Regions from separate parts of the Succiniclasticum sp. genome, predicted to be linked through region 3. Evidence: riboswitches for the same ligand, from Rfam matches in the RefSeq annotation. Region 3 holds a riboswitch; each other region holds the start of a gene.
What was found. Region 3 has a riboswitch for cobalamin ahead of ACZOWY_RS08680 (TonB-dependent receptor). Riboswitches for the same ligand answer to the same signal wherever they lie in the genome.

Region 1 (3,287 bases), on a different contig from region 3:
CCCGTCTGCCGGTCCGCCGAACCACACGGACGCTTTCGGCGCATCCTTTTCTGCCTTCAGTCGTTGAAGGGTTTCGCCTGAAGACATGCGCACGGCAGTCACTTTAATTCCCGTTTCCTTTTCAAAGGCAGCCACATCTGCGGCCATGAAATCTTCTAAAGCACCCCAGTAAACCGTCAGTTTCTGCGTACCGGGCTTCAGTGATTCTTTCTTTTCGCTGCCGCAGCCACTGAGGGAGAAAAGCAATAGGCCGGCAAGAGATAAGGCGCAAACAGTTCTCAATTTTCTTTTCATTACACAGACTCCTTTTCCGTAGGATTGTGAGAGTAGATTAATGAATTATATAATATCCTTATATAATATAATTCGTAAAACAAAATAATTACTGATTTATAATTACTGATTTATCAGAACAATTTTATCAAAAAGTATGTATTTCCACAATAGTTAAAACAAAAAAAGTATAATATATTTTAATGATCAGGTCTGCCATATGCAAAACAACCTGCTAACGATACCAGTTATTGATAGCAAGTAAAATTAATAATCTTTTGACAAAAATTAATAAATAGCTTGACATTCTTAATAATAATTATTATTATAATAATGAGCTGAGAAACTGTGATGGTTGAAAGAGAGTCAGACAGTTTTCCGGTGAAGGGTAAGTTAAAATTTAATACAACAATAAATACAGGTGCCCGCAAGGGCCCAACAGAGAAGTCCGGTGCAAGTCCGGCGCGGTCCCGCCGCTGTAAGGGGGAGCGAGCTTCAAGCGTGTCACTGAAACCAAGGTTTTGGGAAGGCGAAGCGAGTGATGAATCCAAGTCAGAAGAACTGCCTGTATGGAACCCATTTCTTAACCCGCGAGCGACGGGGAGGAGATGACTGCGTGGCCGGTAACCGGCTGGCAGCTGCCTTCAAACCGTCTTTTCATAAACGAAAAGACGTTTTTTAATTCAGTTTATATTACGGCCTGGACAACCGTCATATAATGATTTGCCATTCTCAAACCTTCCGAATTTACGTGCGGGGTAACAGAGCCGGACACTTTGTTACCCGCACGGGTCTGAAGGTAAAAGAGGGGAATCGGGGCAGCGGCAGTGATCACTCTCACACGAGCTTGTTTTTTTATGCGGTAATATCCATCCGGCGACGGGTGGTTTTACATAGATTCAGCGACCGGGCGCATTTCCCGGAAGGAGAATCACTATTCTATATGAGGAGGTAAATTGTTTATGGCTGAAGAAACCAACATCGAGCAGTCCAAATCCAAGCCGATGACTGACAAGGAGTTGGAAGAACTTCTGCGTAAGTCCGAACAAAACGCGTCTTACCCGGATGTTCCGTTTGATGAGTTTACAGTCCCCACGCCGGAAGAATGGGTGGCGGCCTGTAACGAACTGTTAAAAGGCAAGCCTTTTGACAAGATGATGTACACCAAAAACTATGAAGGCATTACCTTCGATCCCATTTACACTCTGCGTAAATGGAAAGACATCCTGCCTACGGATGATTATCCTGGCATGGGCGATTTCCTGCGCGGCAGCACGGTGAATGGGTATGTTCATGAACCCTGGGGCATTGCGCAGGCATGCGATCTCACCGAACCGCAGGAAAACAATGAACTGCTGAAATTTGAAATTTCCAAAGGCAGCACGGTTTATCACGTACGGGTTGACAGTGCTACCCTGGCAGGCGTGGACGTAAAAGATGCTGAAAAACCCGGCGATAAAGGCGTAAGCCTGACCACGCTGGAGGACATGCATACCATGCTGGATGGGCTAGATCTGGAAAAGATTCCCTATATGTTATATACAGGGGAAGGTTCTGCCCGTCTGCTGGCTATGACCGTAGCCGCGCTGAAAGCTGCCGGCAAGAAGATTGAAAAGCTGCATGGTATTATCGGTGCCGACCCCATCGGCGAGCTGGTAAAGAACGGCAAGACGGCTGAAAGCCTGGATGCTCTGTATGATCAGATGGCAGGCGTAATCAAATGGGCGAAGAAAAACGCTCCCGGCCTGCGCACCATCCTGGTTCGCAGCACCGTATTCTCCCTGGGCGGAGCGGAAAGCGTTCAGGAAGTTGCCTATACCTATGCGGTAGCGGTTGAATATGTACGCCAGATGATGAAACGCGGTCTGGATATCCATGACATTTCCCAGGCGATTGCCTTCGAATTCAACCAGGGTGCCAACTTCTTCATGGAAATCGCAAAACTGCGTGCAGCCCGTCAGATCTGGGCCAACATCATGAAGGAATTCGGCGCGGAAGAAGCAGACCGTGCTTCCTTCGTGCATGGTCGCCCGGCAACCTTCACTAAGACGGTAATCGACCCCTATGTTAACATGCTGCGTAACTGCACCCAGTCGTTCTCCAGCGTAGTTGGCGGTGTTAACACCTTTGAAAATGAACCTTTTGACGAACTGATCCGCAAAGGCGACACCTTCTCCCGCCGTATTGCCCGTAACATCCATATCATGCTGCAGGAAGAATTCGGCATGCAGGCGCCTATCGATCAGGCCGGCGGCTCCTGGGCAGTAGAAGCGCTGACCAAGCAGATCACCGAAAAGATTTGGGCTAAATTCCAGGAAGTAGAAGCAGCTGGCGGCGTTATCGCTGCCCTGAAAGACGGCAGTATCCAGAAAGGCATCGCTGATGTCCTGGCTGCCCGCTTCAAAGCGCTGGAACTGCGTAAAGACCGCGCAGTCGGCGTTAATATGTATCCGAATATGACGGAAGAACCGCTGGATCCCCGTCCGGAAAATACCGAAGAAATCAAAAAGATCCTGGCTGCTGCAGTTGAAAAATATGAAGCTGACGTTGATGCAAAAGAAGCGGAAGCAAAACTGGCTGCTGTTAAGGCTGCTGCTGCGGACGTTCTGGTTGACGCGGAAGCGGAAGCATTTGCTGCCGGCGCCACGATTGGTCAGGTTGCCAAAGCGGCTGCAAAAGAAGCTTGCGGCTGCTGCTGCGACGTAACCGTAGAACCGATTGCGGAACATCATTGGACCGAACGGTTCGAAGCCCTGCGCAAAGATACCGAAGCCTATATTGCCAAGACCGGCAAGAATGTGGAAGTGTTCCTGGCTAACATGGGCCCGATTCCGCAGCATAAAGCCCGCGCTGACTTCTCCACCAGCTTCCTGCAGGTTGGCGAATTCAACGTGCATCTGAATAACGGCTTCCAGGACGACGAAGGCAAACCCAATTCCCGTTGGGAAAAAGCTGCGGCTGCCCTCAAGGCCGGCATCGACGAAGCAGGCACTCCGTATGACTGCGCAGTTATC
Region 2 (3,287 bases), on a different contig from region 3:
CATCTGTGCAGCGGGGAACGCCTCATTCAGGGTTATATGGATTCCAAAAATCCTACCGATACCTGGGTATCCGGCATGTTTTCCATTTCTTTCTGGATCGTAAACCACATCTGGCATCTGGCAAAATATAACATCGGTCTGTCCTGCGTGTTAGGGGGCACCGGCATGTGCATCGATACCAGACTGCTGAAGCAGTACGGCTGGGGCGCTACCTGCCTGACCGAAGACATGGAGTTCACCATGAAGGCCCTGATGGAAAACATTCCTACTACCTGGGCCCATGACGCAGTCATCTATGATGAAAAACCTCTGACCTTCAAAGCGGCCTGGAACCAGCGCAAACGTTGGGCGCAGGGTCATTTTGACGTAGCCAACCGTTACATCCCGAAAATGTTGTGGAAGGGGATTACCGAGCACAACATCGTGGTGCTGGACGGTATGATCAATCTGGTACAGCCGTATTTCCTGCTGCTGTCCACCTTCTTTGTCATCTGCACGTACATTTACAATCTGGTTCCTTTCTACACAAACGTATTGTATGAAGTGCTTCCCATCCAGGTTTGGCAGATCATCGGCGTAGGGCAGTACATCTTCCCGGTCGCGGTGCTCTGGAAGATTCGCGCTTCCTTTAAATCCTGGCTGTATCTTCTGGCATATCCCATCTTCATTTACAGCTGGATCCCCATCGTGATGCTCGGTTTCCTGCATCGGAACGAACACGAATGGTGCCACACTTTACACACCCGCAGCATCAGCTTCGACGATGTGATCATCCCGGATGACGTGGTAAACGTAGGCCCGAAGCAGGTCGCGTTTAAGAAAAAATAATGGAGTTTCCGTATAATCTTTAATTAAAACCAAAACTATCCGGCGCAAACTGAAACGTTTTCCCCTTTTCTGAAAACAGAAGGGGAATTTTTTTTTGTGTTTTTTTGGTTTACCAATTGGCTATTAAAATCACATTTTTGAAACCGCAGGCAAAAATAATAAAAAAGGCGCTTGACAATTTATACAGGATTAAGTAGAATTAAGAATATAAAGCTAATTAATATTAATTTCTAATTAATGTTTAATTACGTTTTGCTTTATGTACCTTGTCAAATACACAGAGGGGTAATAGAGGCCGCAAGGCCAAGTGGGGAATCCGGTGGGAATCCGGAACTGCTACCGCAACTGTATGGGGAGTTTTGTTATCGCAGTCCTCTCACAAAGGGATAACAGAATGATGAACTCAGCCAGAGTGCCACCTATTATCGACTACCCTGAAACCTTGCGAGTACAAGCTGGGGTATATCTGATTCGGAAGGACTGTCGCAGTGTAACTGTATGACATGCTTTTGGAGCAGTGTGTTTCGTATTGACAAAAACGGGACTCATTGTCTTTGTATCGGAAATGACAGGCGATATGTGTGTCCTTTTCACGTACCGTCTTGTTAAGTATACCCAAATTCGCATATTACTGTTAACTACCGGTTCTTCTTAATCAACAGAGGAATCGGTTTTTTGTTTTTCTGATACTGGTTATACCTGCCAGCCGGTACTTAAAAGGAGGGATGCCTGTGAGCGTGAGCCAGGGTGGAATGAAAACTGTATGATGAAAAGCTTCGTTGTGAAACGGCTAATTGAAGCCGGTTAATGTTAAAGTTATGGCGTTTAAAGTAAAGGAGGACTAAACATGGCTACTGCTACAAAATTTGTCTTTGGTGTTGTTAATTCTGCTTATACGAAAGGCGCAATCGGAACCTGCCTGTCCAACGGGACACAGAAAACGGTGGCTCTGAAAAAATATGGTGGATCAAGTAATGATTTTGGTGGAGACCCTCATGTATTGGCACTGAATACGAACTTAACGGTTAACTCTTTTGGTACTATTCCTGCAGGAACGGTACAAACAGTTCTTCGGCCTCATCTGACACGTGAAGAAATCGAGGCCATGCGCAAAGAGTAAAAATCTTTAGTTATTGATAAAACTTTTATAATAGGGGATATCGTTGGCAAGGTAACTTGTCAACGATATCCTAAATAATTATTTTAAGAAGGGGAAAAATATGAAACGCCACTACTCAAAAAGGAAATATTTTTATAATCTTGAAAAAAGAATAAAACATTTCCTTCGGGCAGGATGTATTATACCAATCTGTTTTATTACAGCTGTTCCCTATGTACATGCCGAAACATTAACCGAAACGAAAGGAAATGCCAGCTATTACATGGAACCAGGGGATATACCTTATGCTAAAGACATGTACAGGTTGAGCTATAATAAAAGTTATAATGTCCTCAAATCCGCAGATGCAGATTTGTTAAAAGTATTAGATTACAATCCGGAATATTCATTGAATCCCATATATGGCGGTAAAGATTTTACATATGGTATTGATTATGCGTATGATTTATCAGATAGTACTGATGACGATTTACCTAATTCTGTGGTAGCAAGATATTATAATCCTGACAAGCAAAAAAATGAATATAAAGTACTGGTTATCCAAAGCAACTCGGGTCCTCTTTGGAATAAAAATCTTGCAAATGAGTATATATTTCATAACCCGGTTTATGCACAGGAGTTATATCGGTTGATACACGAAGAAGATACGGAAGGCATCAGCACATATATGAAAAAATATTTGCCAAAATATTATGTGGTTTCGCTGTCACAAGAAGAATTAAATCGTGCCAATGATTTGATGAATAGTTGGGATCCTAACCGCTGGTATGGCGAAGAAAATGATTTTACAGATTATATGAATGAACACCCAGAAAAATATTCAGAACTTGATGTTGTGCATTCATTGCAGGATTCTGGTTCGAGCATTCAAATTGGCGATGTTCAAAAGACATATAATTCCAAACAAGTTATGGATAATGAACATTGGGCACCAATGGACAGAACTATATGCGTAACTGGAGGAGAACGAGCACCTTTTGAAAATCAAGAAGAATATTCGGTTAATACATACTGGTTTGTAAAAAACGGCATATTAACACCTGGAACTTCTTACGATGAAGATTTTTCTCAATGGGGAGATGATTTTAGTGGTGAAACGTCATTATTTTATGAAAGCACAACGGATAAACAACCTATCATGGATGAATCCAAAACAGCTATAACAATAGGAAATCTTACTACCGGCAAAAACAGTGTGATTAATATGAGTTGGGCCAATACAAATCCTGTAACTGGTAATACGGGCTTTAATTCTATTGGATATAATGCTTTTCGTTCTGATGTTATGACCGATAGTGATGGGAACAATTCAGACATAATGACCCAGGTAGCCAGAACA
Region 3 (3,287 bases):
ATAGCGGCTATATTGATTAGAGTTATACCAAAGGAAGCAGGGAGTTTGTATATGTATCAGTTAAATGCGGTAAATTTGGATGATTTGTGGCAAAAAGACCAGGGATGGGATGCAGAACGTAAATCGGGTCGTAAATTTGACGACAAGGTGGAATTGGATTTTTGGGAAAAACTGGCGCCCACATATTCCAAACAATATAATCTGTACAGGGACTCTTTAATCTTGCAGGACAAGTTGAAAGGAGTCTTTGGCGAAGGCCGGAAGATTATTGATGTAGGTTGCGGATCAGGTAATTTTTCCATACCTCTTTCTAAGTATTCAAAAGAAATCCTTGCTTTGGATTTTTCACCGGCCATGCTGGAGCAACTAGCAATAAGCATGAAGCAGGAGAAACGTGAAAACATCCGTATGATTTGCTCTAAATGGGAAGATTTTGCGGAAGATTATCCGGCGGACTTTGTCCTTGCGGTCAATTCTTTGTACAGGGTCTGCTATATGAGGCAGGTTCTTTCAAAAATTTCTGCTTATGGAAGAAAGGGTTTTGTTATTGTCAGGACCTTATTGCGACCGCAGATGTATGAGTTGTACAGGGATCTGGGACTTTCCTACCGGTTTAACAACGATTATATCCTTGTGCCGATGATGCTTTGGGATATGGGTATTAATGCAAATGTAGAATATATAACCTATACCAGAAGGAAAAGGTATAATGATTTTTCCGAAGTGGAAGCAGAGATGAAGAATGATCTGGGAGAACTATCTTTTTTGAATTTTAATGATCAGCTTTCGGAAAAATTCATGCAGAATGTAATAGAAGAAAAAAATGGCTTTGCTTATGATTCGAAACGGGTAGTACAAATTATTTCGTATATAAAAGAACGCTGAAGAACTGACAGTTTTTTAAATCTAATATTTTTTTACGGTGCAGTAATGCTTAAAATGCCAACAGGTGAAAAGCCTGTGCTGTCCCGCAGCTGTAAACATTATTCTGGCGGATTGGAATCGAAACCCATCTGAAACGATTGAATGTTAAGCCAGCAGGTATGCCGTATTGACCGGAATATAAACATTTTGCGAGTGACGAAATGGCGGGAGACAGAGAGAATCTACGCCTTTTTGTTGCTTACAAAAGGGCGTTTTTGTTTACCGGGAATAAGGTTGTTCCGCTGAGTAGGGCAGGATCATGCAAGACTGGCTGCAGGAAAGGTGTGCAATAATATTAATAGGAGGAAGACACTATGAAAAAACGTTCTAAAGGCATGTTGATGGCCGCTCTGATTTGCGGAATCATTATGCCGGTGTTGTATGGCGGAGCGGTTGCTCATGCCGAAAAAACACATTCATTCGATTTGCCGACGATTATTGTTGAAGCGGAAGGAAATGTTGTGGAACTTCCCGGCGGTATAGTGAATGAAACAGCAAAGATGGGTGTTTTCGGAAATAAAAGCCTGATGGAAATACCCTATTCGGAAATGAGCATGACGCAAAAAGCGGTGGAGACTTTCGTGAACCCGGCAGGACCGTTGCAGAGTGTACTGATCAACAATCCGTCTATCCGGACCAGTTCTACGTCTCCCATGTATTCCGATTTTTCCATGCGCGGGATTAACATGAACGGCAACCATATGATGCTGAATGGGATTCCCAGCCTGTTCTACCAGTTCGCTGAACCCCGTTCCCATTTTATTGAACGTATTGATATCACCTCCGGCCCTAACGCAGGCGTTAACGGTGTAAGCATGTCTAACAACGGCACCAACAGCGGTGCCACACCGGCTCCCGGTACGATTAACGTTGTGACCAAGCGTGCCAAAGATACTCCCATTACCCGTTATACCCAGACATTTACCGGTCGCGGAAACTTTGGTGAATATATTGATGTAGGCCGCCGCTTTGGCAAAAACAAAGAATGGGGCGTCCGTATCAATGGCGAATATTTGGATGGCGAACTTTCATCCAGAAAAGCAAAGGATAAAGAAAGAAATATTTTTGTAAATCTTGATCACCGCAGTGAAAAGAGCAACACCAATATTTTCCTGGGTCATTGGGATAAAAGAGTATATCACGGACAGCGCTGGTTCACATATAATGGAAAGAGTGATCTTCTGCCTGAATCGCCGAATTCCAAAAACAATTATGATTTTGACGGAACTGTAAAATATATGCGTGGATGGATGTTTACGATTAATCATGATCAGAAGATCGGGAAAAATCTGGATTGGTTTGTGAATGCGGGTCATCATTATCGTACGGGCTACAAATATAATTCATCGTCAGCGTTAAAATTTAACGAGTTTGGAAAATTTGACAGCTCCAATGTATCCAACGCACAGGCTGAAGAAGGAAACAACACCTACATTCAGACAGGAATAAGAGGAAAATTTAAGACGGGCATTATAGATCACAATGTGTCTCTGTCCTTTGACCGTTCCTATGCGAAATACTGGAATAATACCCATAACAGCGCCAAAGGAACAATAGGCGGCGATTTATATAACGGCGTAGCTTACCTGGCTGGTTTTGAAATTCCGGAGCTTCGTACACCTACATTGCAGTGGGACGAGGTCAATACAGGTATTACCATCGGCGATTCCATGAAAATCGGCAAGAAGTGGAATGTTTCTATAGCTGCTTCCAGAAAGCATGAAAACTTCAAAAACGAAGTAAACGGACAGAAGATTAAAAACAATAATATTCTTCCGACTTACGGCGTAACTTATCAGCCCACGGAAAACATAGCCATTTATGCTGGTCACACGGAAGCATTCTCAAGAGGTGCTGTAGTTTCGGGTACAAAATATGTAAATAACGGTGATACTCTTGATCCTTCTACCAGTAAACAGAATGAAATCGGCGTTAAGATAAAGAGCGGAAAGACACTGACGACTTTCAGTATTTTTGATATTGACCAACAAAGTATTATTGATACTGATTTGGGCGGTGGTATGTATCGCAGAGCTATTGATGGACGTGAACGGTTCCGCGGCGCTGAATTAACCTTTAACGGAAAACCGCATGACAAGTGGACATATACCGGCGGCATAATGTATTTAGATAATGAACGGCGTAAAACAGCCGGCGGCACCAATGACGGGAAATTTGTCAACGGCGTCGCCAAATGGAGCGGGGTGTTAGGTCTGATTTATGAGCCGGACGATAAATGGGGCATCATGGGCCGTGTAGTTACCTGCGGCAAGTCATTTATTGATAACACGTCTTCCCCCACGGGCAAAACAAGAATTCCTGCTTACGCGACCCTGGATTTGGGTGTAAACTACAAGGCGAAG

Region 1: linked by a shared signal. The riboswitch ahead of ACZOWY_RS02325 (methylmalonyl-CoA mutase family protein) and the one ahead of ACZOWY_RS08680 (TonB-dependent receptor) in region 3 are both predicted to bind cobalamin.
Region 2: linked by a shared signal. The riboswitch ahead of ACZOWY_RS01495 (hypothetical protein) and the one ahead of ACZOWY_RS08680 (TonB-dependent receptor) in region 3 are both predicted to bind cobalamin.

What each region holds. Positions count from the first base shown of each region.
Region 1 is NZ_DBMCWA010000003.1:15,077-18,363, forward strand. Features, by position in the region: gene ACZOWY_RS02315 (ABC transporter substrate-binding protein) at 1-294, opposite strand, end outside; cobalamin riboswitch at 676-856, shown strand; gene ACZOWY_RS02320 (hypothetical protein) at 815-955, shown strand; gene ACZOWY_RS02325 (methylmalonyl-CoA mutase family protein) at 1,278-3,287, shown strand, end outside.
Region 2 is NZ_DBMCWA010000002.1:54,410-57,696, forward strand. Features, by position in the region: gene ACZOWY_RS01490 (glycosyltransferase family 2 protein) at 1-828, shown strand, start outside; cobalamin riboswitch at 1,101-1,266, shown strand; gene ACZOWY_RS01495 (hypothetical protein) at 1,676-1,948, shown strand.
Region 3 is NZ_DBMCWA010000013.1:86,633-89,919, forward strand. Features, by position in the region: gene ACZOWY_RS08675 (class I SAM-dependent methyltransferase) at 52-885, shown strand; cobalamin riboswitch at 904-1,065, shown strand; gene ACZOWY_RS08680 (TonB-dependent receptor) at 1,239-3,287, shown strand, end outside.